Regions from separate parts of the Corynebacterium sp. 32222D000AT genome, predicted to be linked through region 2. Evidence: predicted binding sites of a transcription regulator. Region 2 holds the regulator's gene; the other holds the start of a gene.
The links. The regulator LexA, encoded in region 2, represses DNA repair genes until DNA is damaged. The targets are predictions, from matches to a motif close to CGAACANNTGTTCG.
Positions count from the first base shown of each region.

Region 1: ACEE23_RS08610 (error-prone DNA polymerase) is a predicted target of LexA. The motif match lies at 1,936-1,949, and genes of this name have one in related genera.

Region 1 is NZ_JBPPVW010000013.1:51,830-55,047, reverse strand. It holds gene ACEE23_RS08610 (error-prone DNA polymerase) at 1-1,914, opposite strand, end outside; gene ACEE23_RS08605 (MetQ/NlpA family ABC transporter substrate-binding protein) at 2,158-3,033, shown strand; gene ACEE23_RS08600 (methionine ABC transporter ATP-binding protein) at 3,154-3,218, shown strand, end outside.
Region 2 is NZ_JBPPVW010000007.1:40,376-43,593, forward strand. It holds gene nrdR (transcriptional regulator NrdR) at 1-350, opposite strand, end outside; gene ACEE23_RS05870 (hypothetical protein) at 470-916, opposite strand; gene lexA (transcriptional repressor LexA) at 1,127-1,879, shown strand; gene ACEE23_RS05880 (DeoR/GlpR family DNA-binding transcription regulator) at 2,135-2,917, shown strand; gene ptsP (phosphoenolpyruvate--protein phosphotransferase) at 3,002-3,218, opposite strand, start outside.

The DNA of each region.
Region 1 (3,218 bases), on a different contig from region 2:
GTGCACGGACCCGCCCTGGATGGGGCCCGGGCGGATGAGGGCGACCTCGACGACCAGGTCGAAGAAGACGCGGGGCTTCAGCCGCGGCAGGGTGGCCAGCTGCGCACGGGACTCGACCTGGAAGACGCCGACGGCATCAGCCCGGCAGAGCATGTCGTAGACGGCCTCCTCCGCCAGATCTAGCTCCCAGAGGTTGACCTCACGGCCGGTCGACTCGGCCACCAGGTCCTGCATGTGGTGCAGGGCCTCCAGCATGCCCAGCCCCAGCAGGTCGAATTTGACCAGGCCGGCGGCCGCGCAGTCGTCCTTGTCCCACTGCAGCACCGAGCGACCCTCCATCCGCGCCCACTCCATGGGCACCACGTCCGCGATAGGCCTATCGCACAGCACCATCCCGCCGGAGTGGATGCCCAGGTGCCGCGGCTGGCCCAGGAATTCCTCGGCGAGTGCGACCACGTCCGCCGGGGGCTCGTCGGTGCCCTTCGACCAGGCGTCCGCGCTGCCCTGCGGGTAGCCCAGGGCGCGGGCGGCGTCCCGGGTCGCACCCTTGCGGCGGTAGGTGTTGACGTTGGCCACCTGCGCGGCCTGCTGGCGCCCGTAGGCGGAGTAGACGTACTGGATGACCTCCTCGCGGCGGCCGGACTCAATATCAACGTCGATATCCGGCGGGCCGTCCCGGTCCGGGGACAAGAAGCGTTCGAAGAGCAGGCCCGCGGAGATGGGCTCCGCGTTCGTGATGCCGAGAGCGAAGCAGACCGCGGAGTTGGCGGCGGAGCCGCGGCCCTGGCACAGGATGTTTTCCCGGCGGCAGAAATCCACCAGGTCCGTGACGATGAGGAAATATCCGGGAAAGCCCAGCTGCTCCACCACGGCGAGCTCGTGTTCTATCTGTTTTTTCGCGCGCTCGCGGATATCGGCCGGCCGGCTCGCGTAGCGCTTGCGCGCCCGCACGTAAACCAGCGTACGCAGCCAGGTCATCTCCGTGTGCCCGTCCGGCACGTCAAAGTGCGGCAGGTTGGGCACCAAAACGTCCCAGCGGAAGCTGCAGTCGCGCCCCAGCTGGGCCGCGGCGGCCAGCAGATCCTCGCGTCCGGGAAGCAGGCGCGCCATGTCCTCGCCGGAGCGCAGCCAGCTCGCCCCCATCGGGTGCTGGTCCGGGTCCGCCTGCTGCAGGGACTGCCGGTGGGCCAAGGCGTTTTTCGCCGCCGCCAAGCGGGCCTGGGTGCGCCGCGCCGCCGCCGGGCGGGCGCTCGCGATAGCCCGCAGCCCCCAGCCGTCCCGGGCGGCATCCAGCCGGCGGTGGCGGTCCGCGTCCGCCGGCACCATGGTGCTGGCGTATTCAAGCACCACGTTGTCGGCCCCGGCGGCGCCCACCAGCTGCTCCAACCGGTCCACCCAGTCCACGTCGGCGAGGTAGACCACCTCCTCGCCCAGGGCGCGGGCGACCTGCGCCAGCGGCGGGTAGGCGGTCTTGCCCTTCTCCCCGGCCGCCATCTTGGCCTGGGCGATAAGCCGCGACAGGCGCCGGTAGCCCTCCGGGCCGCGCGCCAGCACCGTCAGGACGCCCTCGTCCAGGCTCAGCTCGGCGCCGAAGACCGTGGGCAGGCCCGCGCGGGCGGCGGCTTCGGCGAATTTCATCAGGCCGTAGAACCCGTCCCTGTCCACCAGCGCCAGGGATTCCAGGCCTAGTTCAACTGCGCGTTCGACCAACTCCTCCGGCTCGGAGGCGCCCTGCAGGAAGGAATAGCTCGACACGGCGTGCAGCTCCGCAAACGGCACCGCGGATTTCCCCTTAGCCCGCGGTACGTCCTGCTCAGCGCTGTGGTTTACGGGCACAGGCGTGAGCGCCGGGCGGCCGGAAAGGATCCGCTCCAGCCGCGACCAGCTCAGCGCCCGTCCACCGTTGAATCTCACACCGCACAGCCTAGCAAGATACGAACTCGTGTTCTAATTACTCACACCTTACAAACCGAGCAGTCTGTGAATATGCATAAAATCTGCAAGTAAATAGACAAAGCGGTATACAGACTGTTAGGTTATAACCCATCGAGGTTGCGCGCCCCGCAACCCGCTTTATTACGCCTGCCGACGGCGCTCGGGCACTGCCCCGAGACACCGCCCGGCCTTATAAAAGTCACACAGAAAAGGACCATTCTCATGCAGATCCGTCGCGCACTTGCCGCAGCCGCCGCCACCGTCGTGGCAGCGACCGGCCTGGTTGCCTGCTCCTCCGACTCCGAGGGCGGGGAAATTACCAAGGATTCGAAGATCGCCGTCGGCACCACCGACGCCTCCAAGAAGGCCTGGGCGGCATTCGAGACCGCCGCCAAGGACCAGGGCTTCGACCTGGATATCGTCAATTACTCGGATTACACCACCCCGAACCAGGCCCTGGAGCAGGGCGAGCTGGACACCAACAACTTCCAGCACCTGAAGTTCCTGGCCGAGTACAACAAGGGCAACGGCACCGCCCTGGTGCCGATCGCCGCCACCGAGATCGTGCCGCTGGCCCTGTTCTGGAAGGACCACAACTCCCTGGACGGCATCGAGGGCGAAAACGTCGCCATCCCGAACGACTCCACCAACCAGGGCCGCGCCATCAACCTGCTGGTCCAGCAGGACCTGGTCACCCTGAAGCAGGACGGGCTTATTACCCCGACCCCGGCCGACATTGACGAGAAGGCCTCCAAGGTCAAGGTCACCCCGGTCGGCGCCGAGCAGACCACCTCCGCCTACAGCGAGGGCACCCCGGCCGTCATCAACAACTCCTTCCTGGAGCGCGCCGGCATCGACCCGACCACCGCGGTGGTCCAGGACGACCCGAACTCCGAGGAGGCCGAGCCCTACATCAACGTCTTCGCCGTGCGCTCGGAGGACGCCGACAACGAGACCCTCAAGGAGCTCGTCAAGATCTGGCACACCCCCGAGGTCCAGGAAGCCGTGCAGGAAGACTCCAAGGGCACCTCCGTTTCCGTGGAGCGCACCCCGGAGGAACTGCAGGACATCCTCAAGCGCCTGGAAGAAGACCTCTAAACTTAACTCCCGGCACCTTCCACCCCGCCGACGCGCCCAGCCCACTGGCTACCGCGTTGCCGGGGTTGTACCACGTTTAATGAACCCGCTACTGCACACGCAACAACCAAGGGGCTTTTAGTGACCGAATCACCCACCACCGGAACCCGCGTCGAGTTCCGCCACGTATCCAAGATCTTTGAGCA
Region 2 (3,218 bases):
TCGAGGTCGCGCAGCGGGTCGAGGATGGCCAGGCCGATATCGTTGGCGTTGATCTGGGAGCTGCCGTGGCTGCGCACGGTCTCCTCCACTTCCTGGGCCAGGCGCTTCAAGGCGTCGTCCGAGACATCACGGCCCTGGCAGGCCCGGCGCACGCCGCGGATCAGCTTGTCGCGGCTAAACGGCTCGGACAGGCCGTTGCGCTTGACCACGGACAGCACCGCCTTTTCGACCGTGGTGAAACGGCCCCGGCACGAAGAACACTCGCGCCGGCGGCGGATGGAAGCACCCGCGTCAACGACGCGGGAGTCGATGACGCGTGACTGTTCGTGGTGACAAAATGGGCAATACAACTCGGCTCGCTCCCCGTATCTTTCTAGCTTCCCGGTTTCATCCGCACCAGCGGACCACGCGGATGCCTTACCAGTCTACTGCGCGCGGCGATGGGAAAGCCGAGTGCCCGGACCGCGGCCTAGTTCAGGTGAGCCTGCTGGGTGATGGCACTGTCCACGGCTCCCATCGAGCTGGCGGACTCCGGGCCGTCAACAAGCCCCATGCCCGCCGCCAGCGTGCCCAAGAAGACTGCACATCCGAACACAGCGCCGAGCGCGTAGTTGCCCTTCTGGCGCCCCTGCTCGGAGACCATCCCGCGCGGCTGCCCTGCGAAATCCTCGGCGCTCAGCGCGGGCTGCGAACGACGGTCTGTTCGATTATCTAGCGTGAGCGTTCGAGAATAGCGCGACCCCACGCCAGCCGGGCCGTGCCCCGACCAGGCGGGCGCGCCCTGCCGATCCCCGAAATCTCGGACCGATGGCTCCCACACCGCGGCCGCGGGCACCACGGAAGGGGTGCGGGAACCGGTGCGGTAAGCTGCAAATTCGGTGTTAGCGATACGGCGGTCATCAAATGCGAGAGTCATAGTAATCTTTCCTTTCCTTGGTGCCACCGAGTCTAAATCCGGACCCCGACATGGCACCGACTTTCCTTCGTTCGAATGTTCGAATTAGGTTCTGTGTTCGATTTATAGCAGGGTTTCCAAAATTTGTCTAGCGCACGGGCGAAGATCTCGAACATTTGTACATTTCGTGCTAGAAAGGAAGGTAGGAATTTTCGCGGGCCCGCAGCGCCTGTGTCCCCCACTAACCGACCTGCTAGTCAACTTGGAGAGTTAAAGACCATGGCCCGACCCAGCAAATCCTCACAAAAACCGACACTCGACTCCTTAAGCGCCCGCCAGCGGCGCATCCTCGAGGTCATTCACGACGCCGTACTCCTGCGCGGCTATCCGCCGAGCATCCGCGAGATCGGTGACGCCGCCGGCCTGCAGTCGACCTCCTCGGTGGCCTACCAGCTCAAGCAGCTGGAGGAGAAGGGCTTCCTGCGGCGCGATCCCAACAAGCCGCGCGCCGTCGATGTCCGCCACCTCAACACCGAGAAGGAAGACGCGAAGGCCGAGAAGGCCAGCAAGTCCGCGGATCTCCCGCAGACCCCGCCCGATGCCGGCCAGGTCAGCTACATCCCCGTCGTCGGGCGCATTGCCGCCGGGACCCCCATCACGGCCGAGGAAAACATCGACACCTACTACCCCATGCCGGATGAGGTCGTCGGCGGCGGCGATCTCTACATGCTGCAGGTCGTCGGCGACTCCATGCGGGACGCCGGCATCCTGGACGGGGACTGGGTCATCGTCCGCTCGCAGTCCACGGCGGAGGAAGGCGACTTCGTCGCAGCCCTCCTGGAGGGCGAGGAAGCCACCGTCAAGGAGTTCCACCGCGACTCCACCGGGGTGTGGCTGCTGCCCCACAATGACGCCTATTCCCCTATCAACGGGGACGAATCGGAAATCATGGGCAAGGTCGTCTCCGTGATGCGCAAGCTCTAATTCCCCGGAACATTCCGCGTTATTCCCCCTTTCTGAGGTAGCGGGGCATGCAAAAGGTCACTCCCGCCTCATGGCCGTAGTTCCGATTTGCCCGATCTACCTCAAGAAATACCCAAGCAACCCAAGAACCGGGTGCTTGGGTTTTTCTGTTTGTGTTTGCCCACGCGGTTTTTCTGGAACAATTTGAGTAGACCCATTTCACCGTGTGCGCGCGCCCATCCGCGCGCGTACCCACGGACCGAGGAGAACTACCCCATGTATGCAGAAGAACGCCGTCGGCAGATTGCGTCCCTCACCGCCGTCGAGGGACGCGTCAATGTCACGGAACTCTCCCATAAATTCGACGTCACCGCCGAGACCATCCGCCGCGACCTGGCCGTCCTGGACCGCGAGGGCGTCGTCCACCGCGTCCACGGCGGTGCGGTGGCCTCGCAGACCTTCCAGACCGCCGAGTTCACCCTGGACACGCGCTCGCGCTCGGCCACCGGGGCGAAATCCGCGATCGCCGAGGCGGCCCTCGAATTCCTCCCCGAGACCCCGGGCAGCATCTTCCTGGACGCCGGCACCACCACGAACGCGCTAAGCGATCTCATCGCAGCGAGTCCCCTGGCCAACCAACTGTCGATCGTGTCGAACAGCCTGCCCATTGCCCTGTCGCTGGCCAATAATGGCATCAAGGACGTCCAACTACTGGGCGGTACGGTGCGCGGCATAACCCAGGCCGTGGTCGGCGATACCGCCCTGCGCACCATGGCGCTGCTGCGCGCCGACGTCGCGTTCATCGGCACCAACGCCCTGACCCTGGATCACGGACTGTCCACCGCAGACGCCCAGGAGGCGGCCATCAAGGCCGCGTTCGTGACCAACGCCCGAAAGGTTGTGGTCCTGTGTGACTCTTCCAAGCTGGGCAACGACTACCTGGTCAGCTTCGCCAAGATTTCGGACATCGACGTCGTCATCACGGACTCGGCGGCACCGCAAAGCTTCGTTGACGCGCTGCGCGAGCGCGAGATCACCGTGGTCATCGTCGACGCTTAACCCCCTCCAATACAAACAACCCGGCACAAGCCCCGCGTTAAGGCGGCGGCTCGGCCGGGTTGTTTAGTTGGACTGCCGGGGCCGTTAGCTTTCGACCTCAGGCTGCGCGAGCTCCTCAATGAGTTCGCGGACCTTGTCGCGCGCCTCCGAGGGGCCTTCGCAGGACACGGCTGCGGCGGCGATCTTGCGGCAGTCCTCGAGGCTGAGCTCGGCCAGCTGCGCGCCCACGCCGGCAACGGCGGTCGAGGCGGCCGACAGGGAGTTAACCCCCAGGCCGGTGAGGACGGCGGCGAGCATCGGA